2 regions of the Desulfosporosinus sp. FKA genome follow, and region 1 is predicted to be linked to the other one. Evidence: predicted binding sites of a transcription regulator. Region 1 holds the regulator's gene; the other holds the start of a gene.

Region 1 (4,436 bases):
GTTCGATGCTTCCGACAATTCAGCTTCAAGACCGGGTCATTGTTGATAAGTTTTTCTTTAAGGAGTTCGGTCATTTGACCCGAGGGGATATTGTGGTTTTTAAACCGCCTGCGAGTGCCCATGCAACGGAAGATTTTATTAAACGTATTATTGGTTTGCCCGGAGATAAGATAGAGATACGTAATCACACGACATATGTCAATGATAAACCACTCTATGAACCCTATATCTTAGAAAAATCAAAAAATGATTTTGGTCCCGTAGTTGTTCCTAAGGATTCTGTATTCGTTATGGGTGATAACAGAAATAACAGTGATGATTCAAGGGTTTGGGGTTTTTTACCGATAAAAAATATTACGGGCCGTACATTGTTCCGCTATTGGCCGCTTGATCATTTTGGAGCTCTCGCCCGCTAAGGTGGGAGCTTTTTTAAATTTGCGGCATATACTAAAGTGATGAATCTTATCACCATAACTAGTGTTACTTACTAACATAATCAAGCAGAAAATTATAGTTAAACGAATACTTATGAGAGGGTGGGGGATTGTGGAAAATCACAAAATCCGTGTGATTCTAATCTTTGGCGGGCGTTCAGGGGAGCACGAAGTTTCTCTAAACTCTGCTCAATCTATTTTTAAAGCGATTGATCGCAATCGCTATGATGTTGAAACTATCGGAATTAACAAGCAAGGCCAATGGTTCTGGGGTGTTCTCCCTCAAGATATTATTAGGGAGGGGTTTTCTGGGAGCAATCAGTCTCCCCAAGTAACTCTTGTACTTGATCCATCCGATCCGCGCTTTATTGCCTTAGATGGCCGAACACTTCCTAATGAGGGTAAATTTGACTTTGTTTTTCCAGTCCTTCATGGACCCTATGGGGAAGATGGAACGCTGCAAGGACTTTTAGAAATGGCCAATGTTCCCTATGCAGGTTCAGGTGTCCTCGGGTCTTCTCTCGGCATGGACAAAGACCGCATGAAAGTGGTATTCCTGGATAAAAAACTTCCTTTAGCCAATTACCTGACATTTCTGCGTTCTGATTACTTGAAGCAGCCGGAGGCTTGGGTGTCAGCCATTGAAGCTAAAATAGGATATCCATGTTTTGTGAAACCAGCCAATTTAGGCTCCAGCGTGGGTATTTCCAAGGCCCATAACAGTTCAGAACTGATTCAAGCTTTAAACTTGGCGACGACTTATGATCGTAAAGTTGTCGTCGAAGAGAATATCGTGGGCAGAGAAATCGAAGTTGCTGTCTTAGGCAATGATGACCCGAAGGCCTCATTGCCCGGTGAAATTTTGCCGGCAGAAGAATTCTATTCTTATGAAGCAAAATATTCGGATATTGGTTCCAGTTTGAAAATACCGGCGCCTCTTCCTCAATTCATCATTGAACAATTACAGAGTATGGCCATTGAAGCGTATCGTGCAGTTGATGCAAGCGGCCTCAGCCGTGTGGATTTTTTCCTGACAGACAAGAATGAAATTATCCTCAATGAGATTAATACCTTGCCGGGATTTACTGAGATTTCAATGTACCCGAAACTTTGGGATGCAACAGGCATTCCCTACGCCAAACTGATTGATCATTTAATTACCTTGGGATTTGAACGGTTTGAGGAAAAACAAAAGAGCAAAATATCAAAAGATTAGTGAACCAAATGCTATGTGCGCCCTGCAAGCGCAACGAAGCATGGTTCATGGTATGGGAATCACGCCCACTTGTAGAAGTGGGATTCATACAATTGGATTAGTTTATAAAGCAATGGGCTGGAGCAAATGAGAAAGACGTTTGTTCCAGCCCATTATTTTTCCACTTTACTATTTAGAGTCCCTCACCGAAGCCCCGATGTTCAGCTTTAGCTGAACGAGTTCACTTAAGTTCGTGAGTACTTAACCTAAGTAAGAGGGATGATGCATATCTTAATTAGGGAGTTTGGAGTTAATGCAGGGTGCGAAAAACACCGATGACCTTGCCTAAAATCGAAACATCTTGGGAGTAGATGGGTTCCATTGCCGAGTTTTCAGGTTGAAGACGAATGAGTGTTCTTTCTTTAAAAAATCGCTTTACTGTTGCTTCGTCTCCAATTAAGGCAACGACAATTTCTCCATTGCGCGCTTCATTTTGCTGATGAACGATAATTAAGTCTCCATCTAGGATTCCAGCCTCAATCATGCTTTCCCCCTGAACTCGCAGCATAAAAACATTTTCCTGATGGACGAGGTCAGCAGGCAAGGGAAACGTTCCTTCCATATTTTCTACAGCCAAAATGGGCTGCCCTGCCGTTACGCGACCAATAATTGGAATATGAACAACTTTCCTTGAGTCGAGAGTGTCACTGGTGTCGTCTAAAATCTCGATGGCCCTTGGTTTCGTGGGATCTCTCCGAATATATCCTTTATCCTCAAGAGTTTGAAGATGCCCATGAACTGTAGAACTAGACAATAACCCAACAGCTTCGCCGATTTCTCTAACGGAAGGGGGATATCCTTTTTTGTGGATTTCTTGCTTAATAAAATCCAAGATTCTAGTTTGTCGTTCTGATAAATCTGGATACATATTTTCACTCCCTACTTATAGTTATGTATATTTTACCATTCCTTGAAACAAAGCGCAAACAAATGTTCGAAACCAGTGAATTAAAGAGGAAAGCTAGAGAAAAGGAGATGATAATTTGCGAACTAAGGTTCAGTGGAATTATTTCATAGCATTGACTCAAATTCTTTGTCTGATGGCTGCAGCCTTGGTTTTTTGGAACTTACTCCATCGTTCTCCCAGCCAAGATAAGGATATATATCCTTACTTGCTCTCGATTTCTCCTAACCTCGTGAAGGAATGTTCCCAAGAGTATCGGTCCGGCAAAGTAGTTTCCTGGGAGGATCTGCTGGCAATTCGTTCAACACTTTCTCCCCAAGAGACTCAATTCTTAATCGAACAGCTCAAAAATAAGATTTCTTTCCAAAACTTATCCTGGGGGAATATTCCTCTGCCAACAAAGAATCTAGTAACAAGACGTCGAGATATATTAGTTCACGTTCAATATCTCACGCCAGGCAGGTACAGATTCCCGGTAGTTGGAAAGACATGGTTTGAAGATAGTTTCGGTGCGGATCGTGAAGGAGGCAAACGTGTTCATGAGGGGACGGACCTTTTTGCTCCGGAGGGTACTCCGATAATCAACATTTGTGGTGGAAGAATAGAACAGCTGGGATGGAATCGCCTGGGTGGAGAACGAGTTGGAGTTCGCGGCGATGATGGAAATTATTATTATTACGCTCATTTGGCAACAATATCGTCTAAATTGGTAAAAGGAAAACGAATTGAAGCAGGTGAAGACGTTGGAACTATGGGTCATACGGGAGATGCTTTGACGACACCTGATCATCTTCATTTAGGTATTGAACTCCCAAATGGTCAGTGGATAAATCCTTATCCTTTTCTCGTTGTCTGGCAATATTGGGCTGATCAGCGAATCAACGCGGCGATTCTTAATCTTTCCAAGGATGAAAGGAATTTATTAATTTTGTCCAGAGTCGGTATTTTATGATATGATAGAAAATGACATAAATCCAATAGCCGATAACTCATAAAAATAACTAAATTCTGAGGGATTGATAAACTTGAAAACAATTGGTAAACCATGTATTTTGGAAGACCGGCTTTGCACAGATTGTGGTGAGTGTGATCGCTGCGATCTTGACCCAAGTAAAATATGTGATAATTGTTGTCAGTGTATAGACACTCTTGAAGGTGATTATGCCGAAATCGGAATTGATGATATACTAATAAATAAGGAAGATCGAAGTTCTGGGAAAAGACTCCGTAGAAAAGGCATAAACTATACTTTTAAACATCGATAAGGGTCTTAAGAAGAGAAGAGCAAAACCCCTATGTTGGAAACTCCAATATAGGGGTTCTGTTATGATACATCTAAAAAAAGAAGCGATTTTACAATATATTACAATATTCCGGAAGGTAATTATTGACTGTTTATAGAAAATAAGATTAACAATTTAGTATCCGTGTTAATAACACTTAAATTAGGATTGAGGTGGACTAAACATATGATTAATCAAATAATTGAATCTTGTCGCAGGATCAGTTTTCAGGTTAATTTATTTGAATTACTGGAAGGTCTGTCCATTTTAGTACTAATAGCAGTGATTGTTTTGCTACAGAGAAAAATTCTTAGTTATGTAAGAAAGGAAAGTATAATTGATGAGCGGATAAGAGAAACAAGCGCCAGAATTGCACGGGTGGTGGCGGAAATAGAAGAATCAAAAGAAGAAACAAAAGAAGAAATTAAAGGGCAGTCTAAAGAAGAGACGTGCCAAGCGGAGAACTCTGCAACAGACCTCGTTTCCAGTAAACAAGAAACCGATAATAATGTTCCTAAAGGAAAGAAGACTCGAGCAATGTCAATGGAAGAACGATGGGC
Region 2 (4,436 bases), on a different contig from region 1:
AATTGCTGATTACTAAAGGCATTGATGATTTGGCAAAGAAAGAAGAGGTTAAAGTCAAATATCTTGGCGCCAGCGGATCCGGAGATGATTCAGCCTTAAAAGGGGCTAAAGTTTTGATCTATCAGGCAGGGAACGCCAATCTCTTAAAAAATGCCCAGACGAATAAAGTCCCCGTCCTAGCTCTCAGTCAAGTACCGGCAGGCATTAACCTCGCAGGAGTAGTAACGCCGGATCAAGAAAAAACGGGTGAGCTTATGGCCCAAGCTCTGGTAAGCAAAGTTTCAGAGGGGCAAGTCGTCATTTTACAGGGCGATCCCAGTGAGACAGGTTCACAAGAACTTTTGGCCGGGAATAAATCGGTGCTCAGCAAGTACCCAAAAATATCTCTGCAAACGTTTGCCAGTCCTTCGGGATCGGAATCAACGGTTAAGCAAAGCCTGACTGATTACTTGCAAAAAAATTCCGGAAAGGTTCAGGCTGTTTTGGCTCATACGGCAAAATTGGAGGAAGCCGCCAGCGATGCTTTGAAACAATTACAATTAGCTAAAAAGGTTTTGTTGATTGGAGGGCAGGCAACTATCCCTTCCCTGGAACGGATGGCGAGTGGAAGTCAGGTGAGTGATGTGGATACCAACCCCTATCTCCAAGGTGCAAACGCCTTTCAGTGGGCTCAAAAAATTATTAACAAAGAGCCTCTTGATATCAGCGATTCTATTACCAGCGAGCAAGGAGAAATTCCTGCCAAGATAATTCAAGTTAAAACAGTGACTCCGGAAAATCTGGCTGTTATTCAAAAGAGTTATGTTAAAACGATGCAGAGTGCAGAACAAGATCAAAAACAGCAGACCGCAAAGGCTAAACCACAGAGCAAAAGCCAAGGAGACAGCAAAACCCAGGGAGACAGTAAAAGCAAAGGAGGGGATCAGCAAGGGTCAGGCGGCGGCGATAATCAAGGCCAAAATTCAAGCAATGTTCCTCCGGGGGTAAAAAAAGTTACGGAAACAGTTAAGACGGAAACTACGCGAGAGTATTTAGATGGCCAGGGAAAAGTCATTGGAACCGAAAAAACAACCAATGAACAAGTTAAAACGGTGCCCCCGGAAATGTTGCAGCAAGAACAAAAAGCTCAATCCTCACAAAGTTCGTCGCAAGGCCAGGGAGATCAGGCAGCTCAAGAAAAAGTAGGCAGTGGAGGCAGCGGAGACAGCGGAGGCTGATAAAACCATATAAAAAATGATTCAGGGGGAACATACTGGGCAGCTCCCCTTTTAGTAGACGGTTTAACAATGAAAAACTATTTACTAAAAGGAGGAGCTTTTAACATTGCCCAGCGAGAGACTCCCATCCTCTATAGGTAAGATGAAGCGCCGTCTCAAAATATTACCGGAACATCAGTTCCAAAGTTGTTCTCTATGTAGTAAAATAAGTATCAGATCAACAACCGCTATTTCTCTTAGATAATTTCGGAAAGGTTAAGAATAATAAGGATCTTAGGGCTGCCTAAGTAAACTAAGGTCTGATTTGTTGAATGTACATCTCTTTAGAGGTAAAATAAACTTAGAAAAATTATAATTATATGCTTTATCATTGAGTTAAATACTAACTTGCATATTTCCAAATAAGAGATATCTTATTGTAATTATCTTGCTTTTATAAAGGGGATCGAAGGATGGAATTTCGTTTGCATGCTCCATACCAATCTTCGGGGGATCAACCCCAAGCCGTCGAATCTTTGACAGCCGGCGTGAAGGAAGGACGGCGTTTTCAAACCTTGCTTGGGGTCACCGGCTCGGGTAAGACTTTTACCATGGCAAACATTATCACGAAAGTCCAAAGGCCAACCCTTGTTCTGGCCCATAATAAAACATTAGCGGCGCAGCTCTATAGTGAATTTAAAGAGTATTTCCCGGAAAATGCCGTCGAGTATTTTGTGAGTTATTACGATTATTATCAGCCGGAGGCTTACGTTCCCTCCAGCGATACCTTTATTGAGAAGGATGCTTCAATTAACGACGAGATAGAAAAATTGCGTCACTCCGCTACGGCGGCACTTTTCGAGCGGCGAGATGTTCTGGTAGTTGCCAGCGTTTCCTGCATTTATGGTTTGGGTTCACCTGAGGAGTATCGTGATCTGGTGCTTTCTTTGCGACAGGGACAAGTTATTGACCGCAATGATATTTTACGCAAATTGATTTCAATTCAATATGACCGCAATGACATCGCTTTTACTCGGGGAACTTTTCGTGTGCGCGGTGACGTTGTAGAAGTTTATCCGGCATCGTCTAGTGAAAAAGTTCTTCGGGTCGAGATGTTCGGTGATGAAATTGAACACATTTACGAAATCAATGTTTTAACAGGGGAAATATTAGGCGAAAGAAACCATGTTGCAATTTTCCCTAATTCTCACTATGTAACTGCCCACGAAAAGGTCATGAAGGCTGCAGAGAATATTGAACTCGAATTAACTGAACGTCTGCAGGTATTGCAATCGCAAAATAAACTCTTAGAGGCCCAACGTCTTGAACAGAGGACACGGTATGATTTGGAAATGCTCAGAGAAATGGGCTTTTGCAACGGGATTGAAAATTACTCCCGACATTTAACGTTCCGTGAACCGGGAGAGACGCCTTATACCTTGCTCCACTATTTCCCGGAAGATTTCTTGCTTTTTGTCGATGAGTCTCATGTTTCAATTCCCCAGGTGAGAGGAATGTACGAAGGAGACCGTTCACGGAAGACTACGCTCGTAGATTTTGGCTTTAGGCTTCCATCTGCTTTAGATAACCGCCCCTTGACCTTTGCCGAGTTCGAAAGGATAATTAACCAAATAGTTTTTGTCAGTGCTACACCTGGTCCTTATGAACTAGCTCACTGCCCGACAGTCGTTGAACAAATTATCCGCCCAACGGGTCTCCTGGATCCGGAAGTGGTGGTCCGTCCGACGAAAGGTCAGATTGATGATCTATTGGGAGAAATCCGCGAGAGAATTTCTCGCAGCGAAAGAGTCCTAATTACTACGCTGACCAAAAAAATGGCTGAGGATTTGACCGATTATTTAAAAAATCTGGAAATAAAGGTAAAATACCTTCATTCTGATATTAAGACCCTAGAACGTGTGGAAATCCTGCGCGAGCTGCGCCTGGGCATGATTGACGTTGTTGTCGGGATCAATCTTCTGAGGGAAGGACTGGATTTGCCTGAAGTTTCCCTGGTAGCCATTCTTGATGCTGACAAAGAAGGCTTCCTCAGATCGGATCGCTCACTGATCCAGACCATTGGCCGCGCCGCGCGTAATGCCCAAGGAAAGGTCATCATGTACGGAGATAAGATAACTCAATCGATGCAAGTTGCCCTCGATGAGACAAATCGACGCCGGGCAATTCAAATGGCTTATAATGAGAAGATGGGAATTATCCCGCAAACGATTCGCAAGATAGTTCATGATGCGCCGGAAGCAACAAAAGTGGCCGAAACCAAACAAGCATACGGATCGCAGCTTCCGCCTGAGGAGCTGGCTGCCCTTATTGCGAGCTTAGAGCAAGAAATGCGTCTCGCTGCTCAAAACCTAGATTTTGAACGAGCCGCAGAAATTCGTGATGCGATGATAGAATTAAAAGGTGAAGAAAATAAGTATAAGATGACAAGCCAGCAGCGCGGAAGCGGCAGTCGTTACAACCGGGCTAAAAGTAATAGTAAAAAGAGAAAGAAAACAAGTTAGACAAGGGAGTGGATCTCTTGTCCCGTATATACAATTTAGGAGGCAATCATGAGCCAAGAATACTTGCGTGTGCGTGGAGCACGCGCCCATAATTTGAAGAATATTAATATTGATATCCCCCGGGACAAACTGGTTGTAATTACCGGCTTGTCTGGTTCCGGAAAATCGTCGCTGGCTTTTGATACGATCTATGCTGAAGGTCAGCGGAGATATGTAGAATCTCTTTCTGCCTACGCCCGGCAGTTTTTAGGGCAAATGGACAAGCCGGATGTCGATTCCATCGAGGGCCTTTCGCCGGCAATTTCCATTGATCAGAAAACAACGAATCGAAATCCCCGTTCAACGGTGGGAACGGCAACGGAAGTTTCGGATTATTTGCGTTTGTTATATGCTCGTATAGGTCACCCCCACTGTCCAAAATGCGGACGTGAAATTTCACAGCAAACTGTTCAACAAATGGTAGATCAGATTTTGGGGCTGCCGGAGCGAACGAAACTTCAAGTTTTGGCTCCTTTGGTCAAAGGGAAAAAAGGAGAACATCTTAAAGTTTTTGAGGAGGCCCGCAAAGCCGGATATGTGCGAGTCCGAGTTGACGGCGAAATTCATGATTTGAGTGAAGAAATCAAATTAGTGAAAAACAAAAAACATTCAATTGAAGTCGTGATTGACAGAATAATTCTTAAATCTGAGAGCGCTGAACGTTTGGCGGATTCTTTAG

What was found. Region 1 encodes LexA, which represses DNA repair genes until DNA is damaged. Its sites were predicted from a motif close to CNAACANNTGTTNG; they were not measured.
Region 2: a site for LexA is predicted at 1,386-1,399, ahead of uvrB (excinuclease ABC subunit UvrB). Genes of this name have one in related genera too.

The regions. Positions count from the first base shown of each region.
Region 1 is NZ_NAHZ01000033.1:150,166-154,601, forward strand. Features, by position in the region: gene lepB (signal peptidase I) at 1-416, shown strand, start outside; gene B5771_RS20015 (D-alanine--D-alanine ligase family protein) at 547-1,650, shown strand; gene lexA (transcriptional repressor LexA) at 1,940-2,557, opposite strand; gene B5771_RS20025 (M23 family metallopeptidase) at 2,673-3,545, shown strand; gene B5771_RS24850 (hypothetical protein) at 3,619-3,858, shown strand; gene B5771_RS20035 (hypothetical protein) at 4,063-4,436, shown strand, end outside.
Region 2 is NZ_NAHZ01000032.1:199,492-203,927, forward strand. Features, by position in the region: gene B5771_RS17935 (substrate-binding domain-containing protein) at 1-1,217, shown strand, start outside; gene uvrB (excinuclease ABC subunit UvrB) at 1,670-3,718, shown strand; gene uvrA (excinuclease ABC subunit UvrA) at 3,767-4,436, shown strand, end outside.